2 linked regions of the Asticcacaulis excentricus CB 48 genome follow. The protein of the gene in region 1 interacts with the protein of each later gene in a pairwise test. Links are inferred from orthologs where the notes say so. Each region holds a gene or a part of one and is shown on either strand. Other genes may lie near its edges.

Region 1 (15,024 bases):
GCCGCCCCATTCACCTGCTGCCGGTGAGTTGGGCTGTCGATGGTCATAGCGGTGTGCGCGATCCGCGCAACCTAACGGGGCGTACACTCGGCCTAGAGCTGCTGGTCGTCACCATCGACGAAAACCTCTTTAACAATATCATGCAGTGCGTCGGCATGGCGCACCTTGAGGTGCAGGCAATTGTTTCCGCGCCTCTGGCGGCGGCCGTTGCCGCCTTGGAAGAGGATGAGAAGGAACTGGGTTGCATCTGCATTGACATGGGGGCCTCTTGCACCACGGCGGCCGTCTTCTATGGCGGGGCGTTGGTGCACGTCGATTGCCTGAATGTCGGCGGCAGCCACGTCACGGCCGATATCGCGCGCGGTTTGTCTACTACGCTTGTGGGCGCTGAGCGCGTAAAGACGCTGCATGGTTCGGCCATCGCCTCGTCCAACGAAGACCGCGAAATGGTCGAAGCCCCGCCTCGCGGTGACGATGCCGGCGCCCCGCCGATTTCGGTACCGCGCTCTATACTCAAAGGCATTATCGCGCCACGCGTTGAGGAAACTTTTGAGTTGCTGCGTGAAAAGTTGAAAGCCTCTGGCGTGCCAATTGATCCCGGTGCCGGCATTGTTCTGACAGGTGGTGCGTCGCAGCTAGCGGGTGTGCGGGAACTAGCCATCCGAGTGTTTGACCGTCCTGTGCGTCTGGGCAAGCCCAAGCGCGTACCACACCTGGCCGACGCGGCTGCCGGTCCGGCCTTTGCCGCCTGTGCCGGCGTAATACTGCGCACGCTCTATGGTCCGCGCGATGTGGTGCCGGCTCGCAAAATCATGACGGCGCGCCTGTCGCCCAAGGACGCACCGAGCGCCGCCAAGGGGCACCTGATGAGCCGCGTGGTGGAGTGGCTCAAGCAAAATCTGTAACCGGTTGCCCTACTGCGCAGAAAGAAATCCACAGTTTTAGCGGGACGCTTTCGGGCGTCCCGTTTGCGTTTGAGCGGTATGTGGCTGCACGGTACTCGTGTTAATGCGCGAGTAAGGATTCCTGATTCCTGATTAACCTTCTGTGCATAAATAGCCGTAATTTTGGCCATTTTCGCTTGGTGGCCTGCCGCTTGATTCGGATGGCAGGACGGAAATTCATCAAGCGGTAACTTTTGTTAAAATTTATCTGAAAAAGACCTTCAAATCGCTGCGACTCAAGTTATCGGGTAACTATTCATTAAGCATATTCGATGTCTCATGATCGATGCTTGTGAGCGCTTTTGGCAAAAGCGCCGGGTCGATAATTGGACGGGAACAAAGGTCGCCCGGACAGGGTCACGGAAGGTTGGTCTGATCACATGGCTATACATCTCTCGGCGCCGCGCGCCACGGAATTGAAGCCCCGCATCGTCGTTTTCGGCGTCGGTGGCGCGGGCGGCAACGCCGTTAACAACATGATCGAGGCGGGCCTCGAAGGGGTTGAGTTTGTCGTCGCCAATACCGACGCGCAACAACTTCAGTTTGCCAAGACTGACCGTCGCGTTCAGCTTGGCGTCTCTCTGACGCAAGGTCTGGGCGCGGGTGCGCACCCGGAAGTTGGTATGACCGCCGCCGAAGAGTCGGCGCATGAAATCGGTGAGCACCTTGAAGGTGCGCACATGGTCTTCATCACCGCCGGTATGGGTGGCGGAACCGGCACGGGCGCCGCGCCGATCATCGCCAAGACGGCGCGTGAACGCGGTATACTGACCGTCGGTGTGGTGACAAAACCTTTCATGTTCGAAGGCCGGCATCGTATGCGTCTGGCCGATGCCGGTATTGCGGAGCTTCAACGCTATGTTGATACGCTGATCGTCATTCCGAACCAGAATCTTTTCCGTATTGCCAATGAGCGCACCACCTTCGCTGAAGCTTTTGGCATGGCCGATCAGGTCCTGCACTCGGGTGTGCGCTCCATCACCGACCTGATGGTACTGCCGGGCCTGATCAATCTTGACTTCGCTGATGTTCGCTCGGTGATGTCCGAAATGGGCAAGGCTATGATGGGGACGGGCGAAGCAACCGGCGATGACCGCGCGCTTCAGGCGGCGCAAAACGCCATCCAGAACCCACTGCTCGATGAAACCTCACTCAAGGGCGCCAAGGCAGTGCTGGTCAATGTCACCGGCGGCCTCGACATGACCCTGCTCGAAGTCGATGAAGCGGCCAACGCCATTTCGTCGGAAGTCGATCCGGACGCCAACATCATCTTCGGCGCGGCCTTCGATCCGTCGCTGGAAGGCAAGTTGCGGGTGTCGGTCGTGGCGACTGGCATGGACTCCGCTGCCGCGCAGCAACAACCGCCGATGCCGCAGGCTTCGGCTTCGACCCCACCGCGTCAGTCTATCTACATCACACCCGGCCGTCCGGGTCAGGCTCAGCCGGTTCAGACGGTCGCCGTTCAGGCCCCGCTCAGCCAGACTGCTGCGGCGCCTGCACCGCAACCGGCTCCGTTTCAACCTGCCCCTGTGGCCGAAACCCCGGTGCAACCGGTCTATCAGCCGGAGGTGCGTCTGGAACCTGCCGTCGCAGCGCCTGCGCCGCAGCCGGTTCCGGCCCCTGTGGCTCAGCCTGAGCCGCGTATAATTGCGAAAATCGTCGATCCGTCGGTCGAAGACGACTTCGATATTCCCGCCGTTCAACCGGCATCACAGCAGGTGCAGCGCGAAATTCCACAGCGTCCGGTTGCAGGCTATGGTACTACGCGTGCTCCTGAGCCCGCCCGTCCTGCCGTACAGTCGCCCCGTGAAGAAGATCGTGGTGGACTGTGGCGGGGGCTGTTTCCCAAGCGCAGTGACGTTCCGGTGACACAGACCCCGGAATACCGTCAGCCTTCGGCGCTGGCCCCATCCCCCTATGCGACCGCATCAGCCCCGCAAGCGGCCCCTCAGACCGCTGCCAAATCAGACGTTCTGCCGGGTATGGAAGCGGAGGATGATCTTGAAATCCCATCCTTTCTTCGCCGCCTCGCGAACTGAAGAAGACCCTAGTGTCTGATTAAAGCCCACCGCCTACGCGGTGGGCTTTTTCTTTTGGCTTGAAGGCGTTACGTTGGTGCCTCGCCCGTTAATCATGGCGTTACAAACCGTAATTCATGTTTAGTTGAGGCGAGGGGGTGTCGGGGCGTATAAACTGACGTGAGCGGAAACCTTTCCGCGCGTTCTTTTTTGGGTTTATGCGTTCCATGTCGCCTGACCACCACGAACATACGATTGCCGTTCCTGCCATCTGCGCGGGCGTCGGCCTGCACACCGGTCAACGTGTGCGCCTGTCCGTGCGTCCGGCGTCCGCCGGTATGGGCATCGTGTTTGTGCGTACCGACGTCTGCGACCGCGACAATCGCGTGCCGGCACGTGCCGACTTGGTCACGCAGACCCGTTTAGGCACCGTCATCACCAATGCAGCGGGCGTATCCGTTTCGACTATTGAGCACTTGATGGCCGCTCTGTCTGCGCTGGGCGTTGATAATGCCCTGATCGAATTAGATGGTCCGGAAGTGCCGATCATGGACGGTTCGGCTCAGCCTTTTGTGCAACTGCTGGATCAGGCCGGTTTCCGTCGTCAGGCGCAGCCGCAGCAGGTCATCGAAATTCTCAAGCCGGTCGTGGTTGTGGAAGGCGATAAGCGCGCGGCCTTCTATCCGGCTGAACGTTTTGAAATGCACTTTGAAATCGACTTCCCCAGCGCCGTCATCGGCCATCAGGAAATTGAAATCGTCGTCACAGAAGACACTTTCCGCACCGAGTTGGCCGCGGCCCGCACCTTTGGTTTTGTCGAAGGCGTCGAAGCCTTGCGTGCAGCCGGTCTGGCGCGTGGCGGCTCGATGGACAATGCCATTGTCATCGACGGTGACCGTGTGCTGAATGTCGAAGGCCTGCGCTTTGCAGACGAATTCGTGCGTCACAAGGCGCTAGACGCCATTGGTGATCTCTACGTGCTCGGTATGCCCATTCTTGGCAGGTTTGAAGGAATCCGTGCAGGTCACGGCCTTAATAATGCCGCGGTCCGTGCCCTACTGTCGCAACCGGATGCCTACCGGATCGTGACCCGCGCCCCCGTGCTCCAGCAGGTTGGTTAAAACCTGTTGGCGTTTGTGGCGCGCCGTTGTAGAGCTATCCTCCATAAAGCGTTAAGACTGCCGGGCGACTGACACCGGCCTGATGAGGATTTATCGTGCCGGCCTATACGACTTCGATCGCTTCTCCCTCCTTCGGCAAGACCTCGGCAAAGCTTCTGCTGCTGACGGCGCTGGCGGCTGTGGCCCTCACGGCGTGCGCCGGTAAGCCCAAGCAACGCACGCGTCTTGTGTATGAGGAGCGCCCCGTCGAAGCGCTTTACAATACAGGTATGCAGCGTCTGGATGAAAAGAGCTGGAACGAAGCGGTGGATTACTTCGAAGAGGTGGAGCGTCAGCACCCATATTCGGAATGGTCGCGCCGCTCGATCATCATGGAAATCTACGCCCACTATCAGGCCAATGATTACAACGAATCGACGGCGGCAGCTGAGCGGTTCATCAAGCTTTATCCGGGTTCGCCCCTGACCCCCTATGCCTACTACATGCGGGCAATCAACTATTTCGAGCAGATCGTCGATGTTGGCCGGGATCAGGCTTATACCGAGACGGCGCAGGCCTATCTGCGTGAAATCGTGCAGCGTTATCCGGGCACCGAATATGCCCGGGACGCCCAGGTCAAGCTCGACATGGTCTATGACCAGTTGGCGGGTAAGGAAATGGAAATTGGCCGTTTCTATCTTGCGCAGAACCAGCCGCTGGCGGCCATTGGTCGCTTCAAGACGGTCATCACTCGCTATCAAACGACTTCGCACACGCCCGAAGCTCTCTATCGCCTTGTCGAAGCCAATCTGATGATGGGCATTACCGACGAAGCCAACCGCAATGCGGCGGTGTTGGGCTACAACTATGCGGGCGATCGCTGGTACACTGCGGCCTACAAACTTATGCAGGAACGTGGGCAGCCGATGGACATCAAGCCACTTCCAGTTGCCGAAAAAACCAAACCCGCGAAAAAAGAACAAAAAGAGAAAAAGAGCTGGCTAAGCCGCATCAACCCGATGTAATCTTAGAGAAACAGCCGTGAGCCGACTCACGGCTTTTTCGTCAGGGTTTTCATGCTCACACGCCTGTCTATTCAAGACGTTGTGCTCGTTGATCGGCTGGATCTCGATATCCGGCAGGGCCTCTCGGTACTGACCGGTGAAACCGGGGCAGGCAAATCCATCATTCTCGACAGTCTGGGTCTGGCCACTGGTGCGCGCGGCGATGCCGGGCTGATCCGTGCAGGCGCGCCACAGGCTTCGGTCACCGCCGAGTTCGACCTGGGCGCCGGCCACCCGCTTTATGAATTTCTCGAAGACAAAGGGCTGGCCGTAGAGCCTGGTGAGCCGTTGCTCCTGCGCCGTGTGGTCAGCCGTGACGGGCGCTCCAAGGCCTTTGTCAATGACCAGTCGGTGTCGGTCAGCGTGCTCAAGGCGCTAGGTGACGGCCTGCTGGAAGTGCATGGTCAGCATGAAACGGTTGGCCTCCTCGATCCGCGCACGCACGGGGCCATGCTCGATGCGTATGGCGGCTGTGAGGGTGCGCTGGTGGCCACGGCGGCTGCCTTCCGCACGCTCAAGGCCCTGCGTGATCAGTACCGCGACCTCAAGCGGCAATCGGACAATGCGACGGCCGAAATCGAAGAACTGACCTTGCGACTTCAGGAACTGGACCGTCTCAATCCATTGCCGGATGAGGAGGCACAACTCGCGTCTGATCGCGCGCTTCTGGGGGCCTCAGAGCGGGCGCTAGAAGATATCAATGAGGCGCGCACAACGGTCGGCGGCGATCAGTTGTCGCAGCGCCTTTCTAAGGCCTTTCGCGCCCTCGATCATGCCCGAACCCGTGCGCAGCAGGCCGGAGCGGGGGAGGGTCATGCGGTACTCAAGGCGCTCTCCGATGCCGCCGAAGCGCTCGACCGCACCCTGATTGCCGCCGATGAGGCGCTAGCCCTGATGGATGCGGCGGCAGATGCGCTGGACGTAGAGCCAGGCAAGTTGGACCGCGTTGAGGAGCGTTTGTTCGCCCTGCGGGCTATGGCGCGCAAGCTGAATATTTTGGTCGAGGATCTGCCCCGAAAACGCGCCGAGATCGCCCAGTCTCTAGGTCGTATCGAAGATGCCGATGCTGAGCTGAAGAAGCTGGCTGCAGCGATTGCCGCCGCAGAGCAGGCCTTCAATACAGCGGTTGAAAACCTGCGGCAGAAGCGTCTGGCGGCCGGTGAGGCGTTGAGTGCCGCCGTAATGGCCGAACTGGTGCCGCTCAAGCTGGACAAGGCGGCTTTCCGCGTCAACCTCCGCCCGCTTGAGCCGGAAAAATACGGGGCGACTGGCGGCGATGTGATTACGTTTGAGGTGCGCACCAATCCAGGCGCTGACTGGGGGGGGATGGCGGCTATTGCGTCGGGCGGCGAACTGGCGCGCTTTGCCCTGGCGCTGAAGGCGGCTCTATCGACCCGGGGCGGCGAAGACGCGGCCGGTCCGGTGATGATCTTCGACGAGGTCGATCAGGGTGTGGGCGGTGCCGTAGCAGATGCCGTGGGTTTGCGTCTACGGAAGTTGGCCCAGCGCTCTCAGGTGATCGTCGTAACCCACTCGCCGCAGGTGGCCGCGCGCGGCGATCAGCATTTGAAGGTGTCGAAGGCCGATGCAGGTGAGGGGATGCGCTCGCGCGTCGTCGAACTAAATAAGGACGAGACGCTGGAAGAACTGGCCCGCATGTTGTCGGGCGCCGAAATCACCCCCGAAGCCCGCGCCGCCGCGATCGCGTTGGTGAAAGGGTAGAAAAGCACCTCCGCTGAAACGCCAGTTCGGCGCCCCCAAATCAGGGGAGTGATAAAGACAAGCTATGACCACACACCCACCCGATACGGCGCAGACGCGCCACGCACAGCTTTCTACCGAGATCAAGCACCACCGCGATCTCTACTATAATCAGGAAGCGCCCGAACTCACTGACGCCGAATACGACGCGCTGGAGCAGGAGTTGCGCGCGCTGGAGGCGCAGTATCCGGACCTGCATACGGTCGATAGTCCGACCGAACAGGTGGGGGCCGAGATTTCGAGCAAGTTTGCTCCGGTTCAGCACGGCGTGCCCATGCTGTCGCTCGACAATGCCTTTGCGCCGGAAGACGTGGCCGATTTTGAAAAGAGCATCCGTCGCTTCCTGCGCCTGCCGCCGGAAGAGGAGCTGGCTTTCGCGGTGGAGCCCAAGATCGACGGTCTGTCCTGTTCGCTGCTGTACGTGAATGGCAAGCTGGTGCGGGCGGCGACGCGCGGCGACGGGCGCACGGGCGAAGACATCACTGAAAACGTACGTACCATCAAGGACGTGCCGCACGTGTTGAGCGGCAGGGACCATCCCGAACGCATCGAAATCCGCGGCGAGGTCTATTACCCGCTGGCCGATTTTGCGGCCATGAACGCCAAGTCCGCCGAAGAGGGCGGTAAGGTTTTTGCCAATCCGCGCAATGCAGCGTCCGGCGCGCTGCGGCAACTGGATGCCACTATTACCGCCTCGCGGCCACTGCGCTTTTTCGCCTATACCTGGGGAGAGGTCAGCGATCCGCGGTTTGTCACGACACAGACCGAAGCGCTGGCCAAGTTCCACGAATGGGGGTTTCAGGTCAATCCGCGCTCGGCCACGACCGAAAACAGCGATGGTTTGCTGAAGATTTATGAAGCGATTCAGCGCGACCGGTCGAGCCTCGGTTACGACATCGATGGCGTGGTCTATAAGGTCGATCGGCTTGATTATCAGCGCCGGCTGGGCTTCGTCTCGCGCTCGCCGCGATGGGCCATTGCGCACAAGTTTCCGGCGGAACAGGCCCTGACCCACCTTAAGGCCATCGACATTCAGGTCGGACGTATCGGCACGCTGACGCCTGTGGCGCGGCTGGAGCCGGTTAATGTTGGCGGCGTGGTGGTGTCGAACGTGACCTTACACAATGCCGATGAAATCGCGCGCAAAGATATCCGCATCGGCGATCTGGTCCGGGTGCAGCGCGCGGGAGATGTCATCCCGCAGATTGTCGGGGTCGAGCTATCTGAGCGTCAGGAGGGCACGGAACCCTATGTATTTCCGACGGTCTGCCCATGTCCGCTGAAAACCGCTGTGGCGCGCGAGTTAAACCTGAAAGGTGAGGAGGGGGTGGCGCGTCGCTGCTCCGGCGAACACGCCTGCCCGCATCAGCGCGTCGAATATCTGAAATACGTCGTCAGCCGTAAGGTGCTCGACATCGAGGGCCTGGGCGAAAAGCAGCTTCAAAAGTTTAGCGAAGAAGGACTAATCCGTGAACCGGCGGACATCTTCACGCTCGAGGCGCGCGACAAGACGTCCCTGACGCCGCTGCGTAATCGCGAAGGCATGGGCGAGACCTCAGCGCGCAACCTGTTCAAGGCCATTGAAGATCGCCGACAACTGCCGCTGGACCGCTTTATCGCCGCTTTGGGGGTCAAGGGGGTGGGGGAGACCACGGCGCGTCTGCTGGCGCGGGCCTATCACTCTGAAAGCACCTTCCGCGACGCTATGATAGCGCTGGCTGCGGGGGATGAAGAGGTAAAGGCGGCGCTCGATAATATGGATCAGGTTGGGCCGTCTTTGGTGGCTGCGCTGATCGAGTTCTTCTCCAATGACCACAATGTCGGCATCTATATGCGCTTTGTGGCGCAACTCAGCGTTCAGGATGCCGAGGCCGTGGCCGGTGATTCGGCGGTGTCGGGCAAGACGGTCGTGTTTACGGGCACGCTGGAGAAGATGACGCGTGATGAGGCCAAGGCGCAGGCCGAACGGTTGGGGGCCAAGGTAGCGGGTTCAGTCTCGGCCAAGACGCATATCGTAGTCGCGGGACCGGGCGCGGGTTCAAAGCTCAAGAAAGCCGCGGAGCTGGGCGTTCAGGTGATGACCGAGGACGAATGGCTGGCCTTTATCGGGGCGGTGTAAGGCTTTATCCTTCCCCACTTAAAAAGCAGGGGAGGACTAAAATCAATCCAACGCGGACGCGAAATAGGCCTGTTCCTGCGCTGTCAGTTGAGGTTCAGGGAACAGGGTGCGGTCGGCTACAGACACCATGCCAAACAGGGCGATCAGTCCGGCCACAAAGCCCGTGCCGATCAGGAAATGCTTGCGGGCAGCCTTGCGCGCTTCGGCTTCGGGCGAAAGGGCGCGCGCCGGGCTGTGTGAAACGGTGAACTGACCGAAGGTGTCGGTGGCGGGTTGAAAAACGGTGCTGGTAGGCATGGTGTCCCTCCGCATACAGATGGCTACGAGGACACCTTACCTACCGCCGGATAAGGGCTCAGGCCGTTCTGATTTTGAAGGATATAAAGCCTTTATAAAGGGGCGCAGGCGGTTGTAAGCCAGTCTGCCACCTCCGGCTTTACGCGCGGCGACAGCAGACGCAGCACCTCGGCATGGTAATCATCTATATAGCGGCGCTCGGCCTCGGTCAGCAGCGACACCTCGATCAGGCTGCGGTCAATCGGTGCCCAGGTCAGGTTCTTGAAACCAAGCATCGGGCGTTCACCCCCGGCAATGGGGGCAGCGTCGGTGATGTATTGCAGGTTCTCGATACGGATACCGAAGTCACCGGCCTTATAGAAGCCCGGCTCGTTGGAAACGATCATGCCGGGTTGCAGGGCATAGGCATTGAGCGCCTTGGCGATGCGCTGCGGGCCTTCGTGCACCCCCAGATAGACGCCGACGCCGTGGCCCGTGCCGTGGTCGTAGTCAAAGCCGGCGTTCCACAGGAACTGCCGCGCCAGCACGTCGAGATGCGTGCCGGTTGTGCCCGCCGGGAAGCGAATGGTGGCCAGTGCAATATGCCCCTTGAGCACCAGAGTGAACATGCGTTTGTGTTCGGCGTTTGGCGTGCCAATGGCGATGGTCCGGGTGACATCGGTGGTACCATCAACATATTGCCCGCCGGAGTCGACCAGCAGCAGATTGCCCGGCTTAATGCGTATATTGCTCTGTTCGGTGACGCGGTAATGCGGCAGGGCCCCGTGCGGGCCGAAGCCGGAAATGGTGTCGAAGCTGAGGTCCTTCACCAAACCCGACGCGATGCGTAGGCTCTCCAGCTTTTGCGCCACTTCGATTTCGGAGGGCAGGGCGGTCTGCGCCTCGGTGGCCACCCAGTAGAGAAATTCGCTGAGGATGGCCCCGTCGCGGATATGGGCTTCGGTGGTCCCGGCGATCTCTGCCGCGTTTTTGCAGGCGCGCGGGATAAGGCAAGGATCATCGCCCGCAACGGCGCTGGCCCCGGCCCCTTCGATGGCTTCCACCCACCAGGCCGAGGACCAGTTGGGATCAACCAATATGCCCTGACCGGATAAAGCCGTTAGCGCCGCGGGGATGTCCGTGGGCGTTTTCAGCGCCACCTCATTGCCCAGCCATTCGCCCAGACCTTCCGTCACCTTGGCCGGTTCGAGGAACAGCTCCGCCGTGCCATCGGCCTTGAGCAGGGCCTGGGCCAGTGGCAGGGGCGAGCGGATGACGTCACCGCCGCGCACATTGAATAGCCACGCGATAGACGACGGCGCCGTGATCAGGGCCGCAGCAACGCCCTTCTGGCGTAGGCTTTCGGCGAGTTTGGCGCGCTTGTCGCCTGACGCCACCCCGGCAAATTGCAGAGGCTGCGGCACCACCGGCGTCATCGGCTGGGCCGGGCGCGCCGCGCCCCAGGCGAGGTCGATAGGGTTGGGATCGACGGCTTTCAGGTTGAGGCCGACGCGGGTAGCCGCCTGTTGCAGCGCCTTGAGCGCCGCCGGGCTGTGCAGGCGCGGATCAAAGCCGATGACGCTGCCGCGCGGCTGAGACGCGATCTGTTCGGCGATAGCCGTAGCGGTGAAATCGACGACCTCGAACACCGAAGGATCAGTCTGTTCGCGCGATTGCAGGGTGTAGCGGCCATCGGCAAACAGGATGGCTTTGTCCTTAAGGATCAGGGCCGCACCGGCTGAGCCGGTAAAGCCCGATACCCACGCCAGACGTTCATTGGCATCAGGCAGATATTCGTTCTGATGCTCGTCCTCGTGCGGGACGATAAAGCCGTCGATACCGAGACCGGCAAACTGCGCGCGCAATGCAGCGACGTTGGTCACGCCCTGCGACGGATGGGTGGTGACGCTGTAGGTCTGAAAGGTGTGGGCGGTATCGGCGGTCATGGTGGGGCCTCTGGAAATCAGTTGCCTCTATATAGCCCTGCGTGATTTGGTTTCAAATCATGAGTTTATGAGGGGTGGATTATGCGCTTTGTATGGACGATCGGATTCTCGTTCACGGGGTTCTTTCTGATCTCGAACTCTCTGTTACAGACGGTGTGGGTTGGTGGAATGAACGGTCTGTGGATGTTTCTGCTGTCTGGCGGCGCTGTAATCGTTGGTCTTATGGCAAACATCTGGGTTGCCGCCGTTGGTGTGATTTTGAATCTGGCGCTGAGATATCTGTTTGGCGATGTGGACCTAATTTGGGACGCAGTGGCTTTTGCCGCAGGCCTGTGCCTCTTTTTTATAGGTTCCAGCTATCGTTGCCCGCGCTGTGAACTGTCTCTGATCAAGAATACGTGGAACCGCTGGTCAACGGCCAGCATACCCAACCATTGTACGGTCTGCGGTCGAACCCGTGCGGATGTCCGTCCTTTTCAATATGCCCTGTGCCCTGAGCCGTGGGACGGGCAATATCACGACGAGGGGGGCGGACCGTTCCCGACAGACCTCGATGTGGCCGATATGGCACTCTATCACGCTCAGAAACGCTACAAGAAGAAACAGTTCAAAAAGGCCCGACGTTAGCTGCCGGGCCTTTCTTTCAGTCAATATTTAGCGCGCAGGCCCAGCCACAGTCGGCGACCGACGGAGCCGTAGTTGGCGGCGGTCTCATAGTCTTCGTCCGTAGCGTTTTCGACGCGCGCGACCAGCGTCATCGTTTCATTCAGCGCATAGCTGGCGCGCAGATCGAGCAGTGTGTAGGCGTTTAGTCGACGGGTATTGTAGATATTCTCGAACGACTTACCCGCATAGCGTAGCGAGGCCCCCAGTTCGAGGGCGTCCGTTGCCTGCCATTCAATGCTGGCATTGGCCAGATGACGGGGTGCACGGCCCAGATCGTTGCGGAAGGTCGCGCTGCTCGGGGCATCGTCGCGGGCGACGATGTGGCTGTAGTTGCCCGACAGGCGCACGTTCGCTGTCAGATTCGTCTCGCCATCCAATTCGATACCATAGGCCTTGGTGCGGGCGATATTGCCATAGAGGAAGGACGACATGTCATAGTCGATCTGATTGTCGGTCTTACGCCCGAACAGCGACACGCCGAGACGGCTGTCGTTGGTACCGTGATAATCGACGCCGACGTCGAGATTGGTCGCTTCCTCGGGCTTGAGCTTGAGATTGCCTGACCAGCCGTCATAGAGCTGATACAGGCTGGGGGACTTGAAACCCTGACCGAGGCTGCTGCGCAGTACCAAAGACGGCGACAGAGCGTAGGCGATGGCTACCTGAGCGATGGAGTTGCCCCCAAAGACCGAATGATCATCATAGCGCAGGCTGGCGTTCACTGTCAGGGCCTGCGTCACCTCCTGACGCAGTTGCGCAAACAGGCCATTGAGGGTGACGCGCTTGTTTAGACCAGAGGCAATAGCTTGCGAGCGCTCGCTCGACGCGCCGAAGACGAGTTTGGACGACTCCGACAGGGCCAGAGCTCCGGTGTAATCGAAGCTGGTCTGACGCCCTTCGAACGGATAGGTGGTGGCATTTGCGAGGTCAGAGGTGGAACGCTTCGTCGTGCTGTAGCTGAGGGTGAAGGTCTGCTTCAGCGCGCTGCCAAAGGCTTGCGTGTAATAGCCGAGGCTGGCCAGATTTTCGTTCTGAAAACCGGTGTCTCGGGTATCGGCCAGTTGGAACGCCGCATTATAGCCGTCGAAATCGTACTCGCTTTCGGTGCGGGCCAGACGGGCGCGCAGGCCTGATGTGTCGCTCAAGGCGTAGTGCAGATAGGTGTTGAGGTGCTTCTGCGTAAAGCCGTCCTTTTCCGCCGCTCCGCGCAGCGACGACACGCCGTCATCGTCGATATACGACGCCGCTAGACGCCAACTCAAAGGGCCCGTCTTGCCGCCGATACCGGCCTTGCCTACAACGTATTCATCCAGGCCTTCGATGGAGCCTTGCGCCTCAAAAGGGGCCTGGGGCATGCGGGTCGTCACCGACACCACACCGCCGATGGCCTGAGAGCCCCACAGGGTCGACAGCGGGCCGCGCAGGATTTCCACACGCACGGCATCGTTAAGCGCCAGCAATCCGAGGTTTAGCCCGCCTCCTATCATCGACGGGTCGCCCAGCTTCACGCCATCGACGATAAACAGGCTGCGGTCGCTTTCGGCGCCGCGAAAGCGTGCCGTGCCGGCCTGACCGTGACCGCCGGTCTGAGCGATAGAGACGGACGGGGTGAGGGCGATCAGGTCTTTAAGAAAGACCAATTGACTGCGTTCTATGGCGGCGGCATCAAACGTGCTGACACTCTGCCCCACCTTTGACAAGGCCACGGGTTCGCGGGTCAGGGTGACGACCACCTCTTGCGGGGCGTCTTCGGCCAGCGCAGGCGAGGTGAGGAAGGCGGCAAACGCGACGCCGCAAAAGAAGGTTTTCAAGATCTTATGCCTATTCACAACAGGACGAGCGCCCCGGACGGACCGGCGCGCACAACGAATCGTCTCTGAGGAAGGCCTTTGTCAGAGCGCATTTCGATTGCATCGAAACCATGCTCTAGATTTTGGTTAAAGCGCTTTTTCATCCGAAAAGTGCGTCACACTTTCGGCAAGCGCTCAAAGGCTTATCCGCTCTTGTGGCACACCCCGACCACGCGAAGGACGACAGCAGGGGCAGGTCTCCTGACTCGCGTCTCAGGCGCGTTTCGCCGCCTTCCCGGTACAAAGACAACCAGTGGCATATGGCGGAACACTCGACGCTTACAGTTGCGGGGACAGCGCAGGCCTTGCACCTGCTTCCCTTTTAAGCCGCATCTCTGCGGCACCGTCTGCACAGTGTCGGGGTAGGGGAGCAGGACGAGAAGGTCAAGCGCGGGGCGCGTGTATAAAGGCAAGTGTGGCGCTTAGGACGCGGTATCTGTGCCTAACAAGACCCGCAGCACCGACTTGGCCGTGTCGAAGGGGGCCGGGTTGCGCGTCGCCTGAGCGGCGACAACCGCGCCATTGAACAGCACCATCGCCTGATCGGTCAGAGCGTCGGGGTTTGCATGGCCGGAAAGGGCGCTCAGTTCACGGACGAGGGCGTGCATATCGGCGAACATGGCTGTGGCGGCGGCCTCAATTTCCGGCTGACGGCCGCCAAATTCCTGACGCGCCGAGATGGCCAGACAACCACGGAAACAACCTCTGGCAAACAGGCTCTGGCGCAGATCGAACAGGGCCATCAGGCGCCCCTTCGGATCGGGGCTCAGCGCTTCGACCCCGGCGCGCAGTTGCGGAAGGGATTGTTCGCGGTAGTGATCGACCAGTTCGGCGATCAGCGCCTCCTTGGACGGGAAGTATTTATACAGGGTGCGTTTGGAAATGCCGGTATCGGCCATCAGCGTATCGACGCCCAGACCGAAGCCGTGATCATAGAACAGCTCAAAAGCGTGGTTGATAATATCCTGTTTTTTTTGCGGTTTGGTCATGAGAGGGCTTTTAACAGCAAGGGGCGGGAAGCTTGTGGAGTGGCCGGTGAGCAAAAATTATAGCCTGCCGGCTTGCAAAAGTAAACAGATCGGTTTACATCGGCGACATGTAAACAGATCTGTTTACTTTTTAAGCATGAAACCTAGGAGCCTGTTATGTCCCTCTCCAACCAAGTCATTCTCGTTACCGGTGCCAATCGCGGCATTGGTGCCGCCACGGTGCGCGCACTGCTCACCCACGACGTCAAAAAGGTCTATGCCGCGGCGCGTAACCCCGCCTCTCTGCCGGAT
Region 2 (15,202 bases), 1.7 Mb from region 1 along the record:
CCATGCCGTCCGATCTCAAGGCCCCGCGCCAGTGCGTCATCGCCGTTTCCAGCACCGCACGCTCGGTGGCAAAAATGTGCACCAGCTCCGGATCATCGACGCCGAATTCCACGCCGTCGGGCAAGGGTTCAAGCCAATTTTTATAGTCGTTGGGTGCGCCGAGCACAGCCGCCCGCATCGCCGGTTTGTAACCGAGCTTCTTGGCCAATGGTGTGCCGGAATAGCCGGACGTCATTAATAAATCTCTTCTAAATATAGAACGACCTTAAAAGTCCCTTCGCATGTGTTCAATATATTCAATGTCTCATTAAAAATTTCAAACATTTTGAGAATTTTTTGAGTTGGTTTAAGTTCTAAGGTTTCATTTTCATAAGTTGGATATGTAATACCAAAATCTATGTGGGGTTGCTCAATATCTCCTATAATTTCATACGTCTCCAAAATTACGGGAGCGCAATTCTTGCTCTTAGCGTAATTAATGACTTGTTGAGCTAGTTCTATAGACATGAGCGGGGTTCCAATCGCCGTCAGTCCAGCTTCATATAATTTGTCAAAAACATCGCTCATCACTACATCCAAAGAAAAAGCCGAAGTTCCAAGAACTCCGGCTCACTCCAACTAACGGGTGCAGGGTCGAGAGCCTGCTAAAATTGCAACCTGTACCCACCGGCATCGGTCATCAGCAGACGGGCATTGGCCGGATCGGGCTCTATCTTCTGGCGCAGGCGATAGACGTGGGTTTCCAGCGTGTGTGTGGTCACCCCGGCATTGTATCCCCATACCTCGGTCAAAAGTTCTTCGCGTGAAATCGGCTTACCGCCAGCGCGATATAGGTATTTGAGGATGTTGGTTTCTTTTTCGGTCAGGCGAATCTTCTTTTGAACCTGATCAATCAGCAGCTTGAGCGCTGGTTTGAATTCATAAGGCCCGATGCGGAAGGTCGCGTCTTCGGAGGTTTCGTGGCTGCGGACCTGAGCACGGATACGCGCCAGCAGGACGGCAAAGCGAAACGGCTTGGTGACATAGTCATTGGCACCCGCATCCAGCCCCAGAATCTGATCAGAGTCAGAGGCGGCCCCGGTCAGCATGATCACCGGCGTGGTCAGGCCGGATTTGCGCAACAGGCGGCAGGCTTCGCGCCCGTCCATATCCGGCAAATCGACATCCAGCAGGATCAGATCGGCATTAATGGTCTTCCCAAGGCGGATGCCTTCGGTGCCATTCGATGCCTGAGTGACCTTGAACTCTTCGTGCAGTTCAAGTTGTTCGGCCAGCGCCTCGCGCAGTTCGTCATCGTCATCAACGATCAGCAGGGTTTTTTGTTGCACCTTAATCCTGTAGCGTTGTGGGTGTTTTTATCAGTTCAGGGTGTAAACCGGCCTATGGTCAAGATTTTTACCGCATACGCCGAAGGTTTTCTAGTCTTAAACTCAGATAGGGTGCGTTGCGCTCTGGGTAAAGGGGGCGTTATATCCGCCGCCGATAAAAGGGAAGGCGATCTGCGCTCGCCGCTGGGCCTGTGGCCGGTGCGTTATGTCTGGTATCGCCCCGATCGTTTGCCGGTGCCGCAGACCGTCCTGCCCGTGAAGGCCTTGTCACCCGATGACGGGTGGTGCGATGATATAGACAGTGATCTTTATAACCTGCCCGTCAAACTGCCCTTTGGGAAGTCGCATGAAAAACTGTGGCGCGACGACCATGTCTATGACCTGATCGTGGTGCTGGGGCACAATGACGACCCGCCGGTCAAGGGGCTGGGATCGGCCATCTTCCTCCATCTTGCGCGTGAGGACTATTCCGGCACCGAAGGCTGCGTAGCGCTCAGTCTGGAGCACTTGCGTGAGTTACTGAAAACCGCCGACGCCGAAACCTATGTGGAGATAAGCCATTAGCGCGAGCCGAAAATGGCCGTGCCGACACGGATTTCGTTCGATCCGAAACGCAGCGCCGTTTCGAAATCGTCGCTCATGCCCATGCTGAGATGTCCGATGCCATTGCGCTCGGCCATCTTGCGCAACAGGGCGAAATAGGGACCGCGCGGGCCTTCGACCGGTGGAATACACATCAGACCGCACGGCTCCAGCCCATAGCCTCGCACCGTCGCGATAAACCTATCTGTCTCAGCGGGCAAAATCCCGGCCTTTTGCGGCTCTTCGCCAATATTAACCTGTACATAGACGCGTGGAGCGCGGCCCTGCTTTTGTGCCTCATCGGCAATGGCGCGGGCGATTTTTTCCCGATCAACGCTTTCGACAACATCGAAAAAAGCCACGGCATCAGCGGCCTTATTGCTCTGAAGCGGGCCGATCAGGCACAGAGTCAGGTCGGGATATTGATCTTTTACCGGCCCCCAGCGTTCCATGGCCTCCTGCACGCGGTTCTCACCAAATCGTCGGTGGCCAGCCTCCAGCACCGGGCGTATAACCTCCCAGGGCTGATTTTTGGATACAGCGGTCAAACAGGCGGAACCGTCCGCTCGCCCGGTCAGTTTCAGCGTTTTGTGCAGGCCTTTGACAATACGCGCATAATTTTCCGCCGAAGGTGAAGATGACATACCGAACTCGCTACGCCTTTCTGATGAACCGGGCCAGAGACATAGCCCGCCACGCGCATATGTCCAGCGCAAACGGACGTGAACTGCCCGCCCTGTTTTACGTCACCGATCCCAAACGCACACCGCATCCGGAAGAGATTGTCGCGCACCTGCCGGCGGGGGCAGGTGTCATCTACCGCCACTTCGGCGATCCCCATGCCACGGCACATGCCCGCGTCTTGCGCACCCTGTGCGATGATAATGGGTTGAAGCTATTGATCGGGCAGGATGTGGCATTGGCTGAAGACGTGGCCGCCGATGGCGTGCATCTGCCCGAACGCGCGCTGTCAAATGCACCAGATGTGCGCGAAAGGCATCGCGAATGGCTGATTACCGGGGCCTGTCACGGTTGCGAGACGCTCGATCTGGCGGAGGTGACGGCGCTTGATGGTCTCTTCATCTCACCGGTTTTCGCCAGCCACAGTCCCTCAGCAAAGGGTGTCGCACCTCTGGGCCTCAAAGGTATTCAGATGTTTTGCGATCTGAGCCCCGTGCCGGTTCTGGGGTTGGGCGGTATTGGGGCTGACAATGCCGAACAGCTGACACACTCCGGCCTGGCCGGATTTGGCGCGGTCGAGGCGTTTCAGCTTAACTGATTAAAACTTAAAGGTGGTTTCCAGACGCACGCGCGGCTGGTCCTTTTCGGCCGCCGGATCACGCGGCTGCAGCGACTTGGTCTTTTCACCGAAACCGACCGTACCGCCCACACGTACCGAGGGCGAGATCTTGTAAAACGCACCGGCATCGACGTCGTTCCAACCAGACGGGCGAGCCTCGTCCTGATTGAGGTCCAGCTTCAAACCCCAGCGGCCCTTGACCGACCACTGATAGATTTTCGACTGCTGGCGCGTAGCGGCATTGCTTTCGGTAGAAACGGTGCTGAGGCTTAGCGGTGCAGTGGCTTCGCTGGTTTTGGCCTTGGCGGTCTGGTTATTGAGCGCATAGGCCGGCGCAGACGCGATAAGCGCCACGGCCATAACCGATACCCCTGCTGCCATAACCCGCTTCATAACTCTACCACTTCCGATAACCAGCCCGTGGACCGGTCACGTTCAAATCTCACTTGGGCATCGCCATATATGGGAAGTGTGACGGATTTATGTAACCGTCTGACATACCCGCAATCGCTTGCCCTGCCCTATCCCTCACCCTGATTAAGGCGTGGATACGTTACAAATCGCTTAAAAGCCCCCACGAGTGAAATCAATAGTGATCGTCGTTATTTGGCTAAGTCGTCAAATTCGCTCAGAAGATGTGATCAAATAGACACGCCCTTACCGCCCGCAGATTTCCAGCGTTACGCGCCTTTGCCGCACAACTGCCGCGATTGGGTGCCAGCTTGGCTTGGATTTTGGCCGTAAATGCCCCTCAACGGGTCTGACGGCCCAGAAACGGCCGGGGCCGGGGGACAAGGAAAGGCTTGTCATACCCCCGTTTGCTCATGCTATAGAGCGGTTAACAGGACAGATGCCCCTCTCCTCATTTGGGGATGGCGCTTCGGGACAGAATGCGGAGTGGACGACACACTATGAAGACGATCAAGAAGGCGGCTCTGATTACGCTGGCCGCAGCCCTGTCTCTGAGCCTGACGGGCTGCCTGAGCTTAGGCAAAAAAGAAGAGACCACCATTGACGCCAAGGCCGAGAAGCGTGGCTTCCTGGGTCTGGGAGGTGCTAAGCCGACCAGCGAGCAGGCCAATGCAACGATTGGCGTCAATGCCTATCTTTGGCGCGCGTCGCTCGACACCATCTCCTTCATGCCTTTGGCTTCGGCCGATCCGTGGGGCGGCATCATCGTCACCGACTGGTACGCCAACCCGGAGAAGCCCGACGAGCGTTTCAAGGCTACGGTCTATATTCTTGATACCCGTCTGCGCGCCGATGCCCTGAACGTCTCGCTCTACAAGCAGGTCAATACGGGCGGTCAGTGGGTGGACGCCAGTGTCTCGGCGCAAACCCAGATCGACATAGAAAACGCCATCCTGACGCGCGCGCGTCAGCTGCGTCTGTCGAACGTGAAATAAGCTGCTTCTTCGGCTGCAAAATTAAGGGCGTTCGGGCTTTGACCCGGACGCTCTTTTTGTTTATGCCGAACGCCTGTTTTTCGCGTCGTTTGCGCTAAAGGTCCGTTGATGTCCCGCTACAATCCCAAAGAATCCGAACCGAAACAACGCGCCCGCTGGGACGCCTCCCAGACCTTCCTGACAAAGTCGAAGGATCAGGCCGGCGACAAGCCGAAATACTATGTCCTTGAGATGTTCCCCTACCCGTCCGGTCGCATCCATATGGGCCATGTGCGCAACTACGCCATGGGTGATCTGGTGGCGCGGTTCAAGCGAGCGCGCGGCTTCAACGTGCTGCACCCGATGGGCTGGGACGCCTTCGGTATGCCGGCGGAAAACGCCGCCATGGAACGCGGCATCCACCCCAAAGGCTGGACGTACGACAATATCGCCAGCATGAAGGCGCAGCTTCAGCGTCTGGGTCTGTCGATCGACTGGACGCGCGAATTCGCCACCTGCGATCCCAGCTATTACGGCAAGCAGCAGAAGTGGTTCCTCGATCTCTTGAAGCACGGCCTCGTCTATCGCAAGGAGTCTCAGGTTAACTGGGATCCGGTGGACAATACGGTTCTGGCCAATGAACAGGTCATCGACGGCAAAGGCTGGCGATCAGGCGCCGTGGTCGAAAAGCGCAACCTGACCCAGTGGTTCCTCAAGATCACCCAGTATGCCGATGAACTGGTCGAAGGTCTCTCGACGCTTGACCGCTGGCCCGACAAGGTGCGCCTGATGCAGGCTAACTGGATCGGCCGCTCCAAGGGTCTGAAGTTCAAATTCAACTTCGCTGGCGAAGTCGCGCACGAACCTCTGGAAGTCTACACCACCCGTCCGGACACCCTGTTCGGTGCGGGCTTCGTCGCGGTGGCCGCTGATCACCCGCTGGTCAAGGCTTTGCCCGTGACCCCGGAACTGGAGGCTTTCCTTGATCAGGTAAAGAAGGGCGGCACGACGCAGGAAGAGATCGACACCGGTGAAAAGCTCGGTTTCAACACCGGCTTGAAGGTTCTGCATCCGTTCAAGCCCGGTGAGACACTGGACGTTTGGATCGCCAACTTCGTACTTATGGGCTACGGCACCGGGGCCATTTTCGGCTGCCCCGCCCATGACCAGCGCGACCTCGACTTTGCCCGCAAATACGATTTGCCGGTACGCGAGGTGGTTCTGCCAACCGATGCCGATGCGGCCAGCTTTAAGGTCGATACCGAGGCCTATACGGGGCCCGGCACGATCTTCAATTCCGAATTCCTCGACGGTTTGGATATCGAAACCGCCAAGGCAACGGCGATTGAAAAGATCGAGTCCTTAGGTCTTGGCGAAGGCGCCATCATCTATCGGCTGCGTGACTGGGGCGTGTCGCGTCAGCGCTACTGGGGTTGCCCCATCCCGGTCATCCATTGCAACGACTGCGGCGTGGTGCCAGTGCCCGAGGACCAACTGCCGGTTACCCTGCCCGAGGACGTCACCTTCGACGTGCCGGGCAACCCGCTGGACCGCCACCCGACCTGGAAGCACGTCAACTGTCCACACTGTGGCAAGGCGGCACGCCGCGAAACCGATACGCTCGACACCTTCGTGGATTCGTCGTGGTATTTTGCACGCTTTACGGCCCCCGATGCGTCTGAGGCCATTCGCAAAGCCGATGCCGACTACTGGCTGCCGGTCGATCAGTATATCGGCGGCATCGAGCACGCCATCTTACACCTGCTCTATTCGCGCTTCATCACCCGTGCGCTCAACACCTGCGGCTATCTGGATGTGAAGGAGCCGTTCGCTGGCCTGTTCACGCAAGGCATGCTGACGCATGAAACCTATAAGACCGCAGCCGGAGAATGGGTCGATCCCTCCGACGTCGAAGTCACGAGCGAAGGCAGTAAGCGCAGCGCTATCAAGCTGTCCACTGGCGAAGCGCTGAAAATCGGCGACGTCGAAAAGATGTCGAAGTCGAAAAAGAACGTCGTGGCCCCCGAAGACATTTTCGACACCTACGGCGTCGATGCGGCGCGCCTGTTCGTGCTGTCTGACTCCCCGCCGGAGCGCGACGTGCAGTGGACGGCATCGGGCGTTGAAGGCTCCTGGCGCTTTACGTCGCGCGTGTGGGCCGAATTCGACAGCCTGCCCGACGATGATGTTGCAGCTACCGATGACGCTTCAGCGCTGGAGCTGCGCAAGGTGGCGCACAAGGCCGCCAAGGCCGTTACCGAAGGCTTCGAAGGCTTCCGCTTTAACGGCGCGATTGCCAAGCTTTATGAATTCGTCAACGCGCTTCGCGCCTCCGATGTGCAAAAAACCGGTACAGCGGCACGCCGTGAGGCCCTGACCATCCTCGCCGGGCTGATCGCCCCGGTGACGCCGCATCTGGCCGAAGAAGGCTGGGCACGTCTGGGGCATAAAGGCCTGATCGCCGATGCCGCCTGGCCGCAATACGACCCGGCTCTGGCAACCGATGACGTCTATACCCTGCCCGTTCAGGTCAATGGCAAGAAGCGCGGTGAGCTTCAGGTGCCCCTGAACGCCTCAGAGGCGGAAATCCGCGAAATGGCGCTTGCCGACGAGGGCGTGAAGCGTCATCTTGAAGGCGTAACGGTGCGCAAGGTGATCGTCGTTCCCAACCGCATTCTCAACTTTGTCGTAGGCTGATCATGATCCGCAGAGCCCTTCTGGCCTTCGCCTTGCTGAGTGCGCCTCTGACCTTGAGTGGTTGCGGGTTCACACCAGTCTATGCGCAGAAGGGCTTGCCCGGTGAACTGGCCAATATTGACGTCATCACTACGGATTCGCGCACCGGCTACTTCCTGCGGCAAAACCTGGTGTCGGGCTTCAATACCCTTGAAGGCCAGAAGCGTTACCGTCTGAGCGTCAAACTTGAAGAAAAGCGTTACGATGTGGGTGTCGGCATCAATGATATCGCCGTGCGCACGGAAATTTCGACGAAGGTGCAATATAGCCTGATCGAAGCGGCGACGCGCAAGGTTCTCATCACGGGAACTTTCGTAGATTCAACTACTTACGATGCAAATGCCCAGTCACCGTACGCAGGCGTCGCCGCCCAGAAAGACGGTCAGCAACGCGCCGCCACCGCCATCGGCGAACGCATCCGCAGTGAGCTGGTGTTGTTCTTCCACGACAAGAAAGCGGCTCCGGCCAGCTAAAGCCCATGAAGCTGGTTAAACGCCCCGAAATCGAGGGCTTCCTCAAAGCGCCGCCGCGCGACGTCATCGCCTGTCTAATCTATGGCAAGGACCGCGGGCAGGTGCTGGAGCGTGGGCAAGCGCTGGCCCAGAAAATCGTTCCGGACATCAAGGACCCGTTCAACGTCTCGCTGCTTACCGATACCGATATCGACGCCGATCCTGCGCGTCTTGAGGATGAGCTTCAGGCGCAGTCTCTGATGGGCGGCCGACGCTTGGTGCGGCTCAAATTCTTTTCAGAAAAGGCGGCTCTCGACAAACAGGTGGCCGCTGCGCTCAAGGCCCATGTCGCTGGTGATCTGAACCGCGACGCCTTCTTCCTGATCGAAGCCGGTGGTCTAGGGGGCGACTCCGCCGTGCGCAAGCTGGCCGATGCCGACAAGGCCATCGCTTCCATCGCCTGCTATGAAGACGAAACCGGCGACGTTGTGCGCATGGCACGTGAGACCCTGGCGCAGAACGAGGTCGCCCTGACGCCCGACGCCATGGACATCTTCGCTGCCCGCCTGCCCAAGGAACGCGGCGTGGCGCGTCAGGAGATCGAGCGGCTATGCCTGTTTATCGGGCCGGGATCGCGCCGAACCATCGACGACAAGGAACTACAGGAGTTCTTGGGCGTCGAGCCCGATGCCTCACTGTTCGATGCCGCGCTACAGGCCTTTGGCGCCAAGATGGCCCTGGCCCAGGCGGGTTTGCGCCGGGCCTTTGCCGAGGGCGAAGACGGCTCTGCGGCCTTGCGCGCCCTAAATGGCCATCTGGTCAAGCTGCGGCTCATTCAGGCACAGATTGCCAAAGGCATCGACGCCAAACAGGCCGCCCGTGCAGCAGGTGTCTTCTGGAAGCAGGAAGCGGAGTTTCTGCGTCAGGCGCGCGCCTGGTCAGACTTTTATCTCGACCCGCTGTCCAAAGAACTGATCGAGACGGACAAGCAGTGCAAATCCACCGGTATGCCGGACCTGCTGCTGGCCGAACGCCTCTATATGAGCATTGCCGGACGGGCCAGACGGCTGGGATTATAAGCCGCTCGCGCGCCTAAGGCTTAGCGAATTACCTCAGCGAGGAGAACCCGCCATCAGGCGCCGGCACACATCATCCAACTGTTCAAGACTGGCATAGGCGATACGCACCTCACCCTTGCCGCCCTTGTCGTCCAGCTTAACGTTGAGGCCCAGCAGTTCCTGAAGGTCTTGTTCCAGCGACAGTACATCGGCATTGGTTTGCGCCTTGGGACGCGCCGGTTTGGTCTCGCCGCTGAGCGCGGTGCGCGCCAGCATTTCCGCCTGACGAACAGACAGACCTTTCTGAATAATCACCTCAGCCAGCGCTTCGGGGTTGCTCGCCGTCGCAATGGCTCGGGCATGGCCGGCGCTCAGGCGGCCGTGAATGACGTGATCCTGAATACCCTCCGGCAGGCCCAGCAGGCGCATCATATTGGCGATATGGCTGCGTGACTTCGAGACGACCTGCGCCACAGCATCCTGTGTGCGGCCAAAGCGCTCCATCAGCACCTTATAGGCGCGCGCCTCCTCGATGGGGTTGAGGTCTTCGCGCTGCACGTTTTCGATGATGCCGATTTCCAGGACCTCAAGATCGTCCAGTTCGCGCACGATCACCGGAACGGTCTTCAGACCCGCCTTTTGCGCGGCGCGCCAGCGGCGTTCACCGGCGATGATCTGAAACTGCCCGGCTTGACCAGGTAACGGCCGCACCAGAATGGGCGACAGGACGCCCTTCTCTTTGATAGAGGCGCTGAGGTCGTCGATCTCCGCTTCTGAGAAGAACCGCCGCGGCTGATCCGGGTTGGGTTGCAAAAGCTCAATCGGCTTTTCCAGCGTCGCGGCAGGCTTACCATCATTGGTGGCGATAGGCACGGACCCCTGGTTGTCACTCAGCAGCGCCGACAGACCGCGACCCAGACCTCTTTGTTTCTCAGACATGTGTATCCTTCAGTCTTAGTCAGGCAGCCGCGCGGCGCACTTTTTCACGTTGAACGACTTCACGGGCCAGTTTCAGATAGGCCTGTGAGCCGGTGCATTTCAGATCGTAGATCAAAGCCGGCTTGCCAAAAGACGGGGCCTCCGACACCCGCACATTGCGCGGAATGACCGTGTCATAGACCTTCTCGCCAAAGTGCGAGCGCACGTCCTTGGCGACATGGCCGGACAAGGCGTTGCGGCGGTCGAACATGGTCAGTACAATCCCCTGAAGCTCCAGCTTCGGGTTCAGCGAGCCCTTGACCAGGTCGATGGTCCGCATCAGTTGCGATAGACCTTCCAGAGCAAAAAACTCACATTGCAGCGGCACTAGCACCGCATCGGCAGCACTCATGGCGTTGATGGTCAGCAGATTCAGCGACGGCGGGCAGTCGATCAGTACATACGAATAGGCCAGTTCACCGACCTGTGCTTGATGCTCCAAAGCGTCGCGCAGGCGATAGGAACGCCGGTCGGCCTGACCCAGCTCGATCTCAACGCCCGACAGATCAGGGTCCGACGGGATGATATAAAGGCCAGGCACTGAGGTTCTGACCGCGCATTCGCCAATCGGCTGCTGATCGACAATCACATCATAGATGGTGGTGGTACGCGCCGAGCGCGGCACGCCCAGACCGGTAGAGGCATTGCCCTGCGGATCCATGTCAATAATCAGCACCGTCTCCCCGACGGCGGCAAGAGCGGTTCCGAGATTGATCGCCGTCGTCGTCTTACCCACCCCACCCTTCTGGTTAGACACCGCCAGAACGCGGGGCATGGGGTGCGGGGGGAAACTATCTGGCACGGCGAACGCTCCGAATATGCAGGACGCGACCGCGAGGGTCGCTCAAGGACGTAAACAGTTCAGACTGAAAAGCCCAGTTTTTGCGCGCCTCGACGATTTCCGCCTCGACGTTTTCGCCTTTCAGCAACCAGCCCTCGGCCCCTTTGCGGAAGAAGCTTTCGGCAAACCCAATAAGCTTCGGCAAAGGCGCCATGGCGCGGGCGGTGACCACATCAACCTTCAGCGAGACATTCTCCGCCCGGTCGTTAATCACCGTCGCCGGCAGATCCAAGTCTCGCACAACTTCGCCTAAAAAGCGACAGCGCTTGGCCAGGGAGTCGATGAGAAACACGCGCCGGTCTGTGGGTGTTTCGCCTGAATCTGTGGACAGGTGCTTAAGGAGTATGGCCAGTACGACCCCGGGGAAACCCGCCCCCGCGCCCAGGTCTGCCCAGGTTCTGGCGTCCGGCGCATGGTTCAGCAGTTGCGCGGAATCGAGCACGTGCCGCGACCAGTAATGCGGAAGGGTCGCAGGCCCGACGAGGTTCATCACCTCATTGCGCTCAGCCAACACCTTTGCGAAACGCGTGAGGTCATCAAGGGCCGCCTGTTTCACGTGAAACACCAGATGCGCTGCCATTTCCTCTGGCGTCATAAACAACTCTGTCATGCGATTATGCCGCGCCCTTTTTCAGGTTGCGCACATGGAACAACAGGGCCGTCAATGCGCCTGGAGTCATGCCTTCGATGCGACGCGCCTGACCAAGCGTCAGCGGTCTGACGCGGCCCAGCTTTTCCCTGGCTTCGTTAGACAGGCCACCCACTCGCGCATAGTCAAGGTCTTCGGGCAGGGCCAGGTTCTCGTCCTTGCGGAAGGCGTCGATCTCCGCCGCCTGACGCCCGAGATAGCCCGAATAGAGGGCGTCAATTTCGACCTGCTCAAACACGCTGTCGGACCAGTCTTTAAGCTCTGGCCATACCGTTTCCAGCTTATCCCGCGAGCAGGTGTCGTAGGACAGGAGTTGCAGCAGGTTGCGCTTTTGACCATCGGCATTGACGCGGATACCCAGCGCATTGGCCTCGTTCGGGGTCAGCTTGAGGTCTTCGGCGCGTTGGCGTGCCTCGGCCAGAGCCTGCTTCTTCTCCAGCCAGTGGGTTTTGCGCCGTTCGCCCATCAGGCCCGTTTTCAGCGCGATATCCGACAGGCGCTGATCGGCATTGTCGGCGCGCAGCTTCAGACGGAATTCGGCGCGGCTGGTGAACATGCGATAAGGTTCGGTAACCCCCTTGGTCACCAGATCGTCTATCATCACGCCGATATAGGCTTCGTCACGCCCCAGCACCAGCGGGCTCAGACCGCCGGCACGCGCCGCAGCGTTCAGTCCCGCCATCAGGCCCTGCGCCCCCGCCTCTTCATAACCCGTCGTGCCATTGATCTGCCCCGCTAGGAACAGGCCCGGCAGGCGCTTCAGTTCCAGCGTCGGATAAAGCTCGCGCGGATCGACATAGTCGTATTCAATGGCGTAGGCGTAGCGCTTGATGACCACATTCTCGAGGCCGCGAATGGTGCGTAGAAAGGCCTCCTGCGTCGCCTCGGAAACGCTGGTCGAGATGCCGTTCGGATAGACGGTGTCATCGTCATAGCCTTCGGGTTCCAGAAACACCTGATGGCTGTCCTTGTCCGAAAAGCGCACCACCTTGTCCTCGATGGAGGGACAATAGCGCGGACCACGCCCGGACAGATGGCCACCATAGACCGCCGATTCCGTGATCCGCTCCTGAATGATGCGGTGGGTGTCGGCATTGGTATAGGTGATGCCGCAGGTGATCTGCGGCCGGTTGATGGCAGCGTTCAGGGTCGAAAACGGCGTCGGGATCGCGTCGCCTTCCTGCTTTTCCAGAACATCCCAGTTGATCGTCTTGCCATCCAGCCGCGCCGGCGTCCCGGTCTTAAGGCGGCCCATATCGAGCTTGAGATCGTAAAGACGCTGCCCCAGACCATTGGCCGGCTCATCGCCAAACCGCCCGGCGGCCATGCGCTTCTCGCCGATATGGATGATGCCACGCAAAAAAGTGCCGGTTGTCAGGACCACGGCTTTCGAGCGGTATTCGACGCCTTGCGCATCCACCGTTCCAACGACCGTATCGCCCTCAAGGATGAGGTCTTCGACAGCGGCAGCGATAATCGTCAGATTTTCCGTGCTTTGCAGTTCGGCCTGCATCGCTTCCCGATAGAGTTTACGGTCGATCTGAGCGCGTGGGCCGCGCACGGCCGGGCCCTTAGAGCGATTTAGCATCTTGAACTGGATGCCGCCAATATCAGCCATGCGACCCATTACGCCATCCAGGGCGTCGATTTCGCGCACCAGATGACCCTTACCCAGGCCGCCAATAGCAGGGTTGCACGACATCTCGCCCAGGGTTTCGATCTTGTGTGTCAAAAGGAGGGTCTTAGCACCCATGCGTGCCGCAGCCGTCGCGGCTTCAGCGCCCGCATGTCCTCCACCGACGACAATGACGTCCCAAAACTGGGTCATAAAGCTCCAACCTGTCAGGAAAACGAAAGAGGGCTCGCTATAGCAGATCAGGCGGGAGGGGTCGAATCGAGAAGTGTTAATTTCGGCGTTTTGCGTGTTTCACGTGAAACACTGCCTTTGCCCTCCATCAGCTCCCCTGATACCCAGCAAGGCGATCAGTAAATGAGAAGATTACTTTCCAATGCAAAAGCTGGAGAAGATATGATCCAGCACTTGCTCGACATCTGTGCGGCCAAATAAAGCGTCAAAGGCTGACAGCGCCTGGCGGATATCTTCAGCCATCAATTCAGGTGTCGCGAACCCGATACCCAGGGCTCGATCCAGAGCCGCATCCACCTCGCGCAAACGCTCGCTATGCCGTTCCCGCGTGGCTGCTGGGAAGGTGCTAAGAGACAAGGCCGCTTCAAGATCAACCTCAAGGGCGCGTCGAACGGCGTCAATGCCCTCACCCTTGGTCAGGCTCGTCTCAAAAAGACGGACCTTTTTGTCCTCATACTGAGAACGAAGCGCTGCCAGGGCTTGGGAAGATACCTGATCTGACTTATTGAGAATTAGATAGTCGCCAGACTGCATCGCGGATAGGTCTTCCGGAGCATCCGACGCATCCAGGACCCACAAGCGTAAATCCGCCGATTGCCCCCGCGCTTTCGCTCGGCGGATACCTTCGGATTCCACCACATCCTCAGTTTCGCGCAGACCCGCCGTGTCATAGATCAATGCCGCATAAGGTCCGATGCGAATGGGAGATTCGATCACATCCCGCGTTGTTCCAGCAATAGGAGTGACGATGGCCGCATCGGTTTGCAGAAGCGCGTTAAACAGGCTCGACTTACCCGCATTGGGTTTGCCCATAATGGCGATGCGATAGCCCTCGCGGATTTGCTGGCCACGCCGCGCGTCCGATATCGCCGCGCCGACTTCCGTTTTCAGCGTAATGATATCCGCAACAATGCGTTCACTGAGGTGCTCCGGAATATCCTCATCCGGGAAATCGACGATGGCTTCGATGTGCGCCAGAATACGGATCAGTGCGTCACGCCATTGGGCATAGCGATCGCGAAACCCGCCTTCAAGCTGCATAAGCGCTTGGCGCCGCTGCGCCTCGGACTCGGCCTCTACCAGGTCGGAAATGGCCTCAGCCTGGGTCAGGTCAAGCTTGCCATTTTCAAAGGCTCTGCGTGAAAACTCCCCCGGCTCCGCGTGACGAAGTCCTAGAGCGCGAAACACGCCGTAGAGCCGCTCCAGCACGGCGCGTGAGCCATGGATATGGAACTCAGCGCAGTCTTCGCCGGTAAAACTGCTCGGCCCCTTGAACCACAAGACCAGAGCCTGATCTATCAGCTCGCCGTCATAGCGCAGATGACCGAGTGTCGCGTAGCGCGGACGCGGCAAACGCCCCAGTAAAGCCTCAACCACCTGCGCAGCCTGAGGCCCACTGATGCGGATAACCGAGACCCCTGCCCGGCCTTGCGCCGAGGCCAAAGCAAAAATCGTCTGTTTCACGTGAAACACGAGAGCCTACTTACCGCCCTTAAAGCCGCCCATGCTCGCTGTGGCAGCTGACTGCATCATTTTGAGGAAATGATCCTGCGCCTGCACGCCGAAGCTCGACCAGGTCTTGATGATCTCCTCGGGTTGCATCGACTGGATGTTCTGCTCAACACGGGCCTTCATCTGCTCGACCATATAGTCGTTCAACGTCTCGACATTGGGCAGGCCCAAAAACGCGCGAGCTTCCTGCGGTGTGCATTCGATATCGAAGGTGACTTTCATAGCGGGTCTCCGCAAGCTCGCATCAACAAATGAGAGCGGATAAAGAAAGGGCCGGATTGCTCCGGCCCGGATAGATTAACAATGATCCCGTGTCGCCTGATTTGGCAAGGATCAGGTATTCATGCTTTGGAAGAATTCGCCATTGTTTTTGGTCTGGCGCAGCTTGTCGATTAGGAACTCGATCGCATCTTGTGCACCCATCGGGTTGAGGATACGGCGCAGCACATAGGTCTTTTGCAGATCCGACTTGTCGACCAGCAGGTCTTCCTTACGCGTGCCGGACTTAAGAATG

The links.
Region 2: the proteins of ligA (region 1) and leuS interact in binary tests that used the Escherichia coli proteins (3 or more experiments, as listed by UniProt). The link is inferred for Asticcacaulis excentricus CB 48 from one-to-one orthologs.

Annotation. Positions count from the first base shown.
Region 1 is NC_014816.1:1,791,415-1,806,438, reverse strand. The notes cover bases 6,537-9,459. They hold ligA (NAD-dependent DNA ligase LigA), read left to right. Parts: upstream 6,537-6,912; coding sequence 6,913-9,006; downstream 9,007-9,459. Other genes in these bases: ASTEX_RS08280 (aminopeptidase P family protein), read right to left, coding at 9,396-9,459; ASTEX_RS08285 (hypothetical protein), read right to left, coding at 9,049-9,303; recN (DNA repair protein RecN), read left to right, coding at 6,537-6,848. In the rest of the region: cell division protein FtsA, read left to right, coding at 1-905; cell division protein FtsZ, read left to right, coding at 1,325-2,983; lpxC (UDP-3-O-acyl-N-acetylglucosamine deacetylase), read left to right, coding at 3,190-4,083; ASTEX_RS08300 (outer membrane protein assembly factor BamD), read left to right, coding at 4,179-5,087; more of recN, read left to right, coding at 5,139-6,536; more of ASTEX_RS08280, read right to left, coding at 9,460-11,228; ASTEX_RS08275 (hypothetical protein), read left to right, coding at 11,310-11,855; ASTEX_RS08270 (TonB-dependent receptor plug domain-containing protein), read right to left, coding at 11,876-13,705; ASTEX_RS08265 (TetR/AcrR family transcriptional regulator), read right to left, coding at 14,167-14,733; ASTEX_RS08260 (SDR family NAD(P)-dependent oxidoreductase), read left to right, coding at 14,890-15,024. UniProt on the Escherichia coli protein: DNA ligase that catalyzes the formation of phosphodiester linkages between 5'-phosphoryl and 3'-hydroxyl groups in double-stranded DNA using NAD as a coenzyme and as the energy source for the reaction.
Region 2 is NC_014816.1:138,038-153,239, forward strand. The notes cover bases 4,408-7,508. They hold leuS (leucine--tRNA ligase), read left to right. Parts: upstream 4,408-4,724; coding sequence 4,725-7,292; downstream 7,293-7,508. Other genes in these bases: ASTEX_RS00645 (DUF3576 domain-containing protein), read left to right, coding at 4,408-4,616; ASTEX_RS00655 (hypothetical protein), read left to right, coding at 7,295-7,508. In the rest of the region: ASTEX_RS00610 (DUF3052 family protein), read right to left, coding at 1-235; ASTEX_RS00615 (hypothetical protein), read right to left, coding at 235-567; ASTEX_RS00620 (response regulator transcription factor), read right to left, coding at 645-1,328; ASTEX_RS00625 (L,D-transpeptidase family protein), read left to right, coding at 1,383-1,892; ASTEX_RS00630 (YggS family pyridoxal phosphate-dependent enzyme), read right to left, coding at 1,889-2,554; ASTEX_RS00635 (thiamine phosphate synthase), read left to right, coding at 2,548-3,189; ASTEX_RS00640 (NtrZ family periplasmic regulatory protein), read right to left, coding at 3,190-3,591; more of ASTEX_RS00645, read left to right, coding at 4,122-4,407; more of ASTEX_RS00655, read left to right, coding at 7,509-7,804; holA (DNA polymerase III subunit delta), read left to right, coding at 7,810-8,862; ASTEX_RS00665 (ParB/RepB/Spo0J family partition protein), read right to left, coding at 8,896-9,780; ASTEX_RS00670 (ParA family protein), read right to left, coding at 9,800-10,594; 16S rRNA (guanine(527)-N(7))-methyltransferase RsmG, read right to left, coding at 10,611-11,255; tRNA uridine-5-carboxymethylaminomethyl(34) synthesis enzyme MnmG, read right to left, coding at 11,275-13,137; tRNA uridine-5-carboxymethylaminomethyl(34) synthesis GTPase MnmE, read right to left, coding at 13,309-14,649; ASTEX_RS00690 (DUF6489 family protein), read right to left, coding at 14,656-14,910; transcription termination factor Rho, read right to left, coding at 15,022-15,202.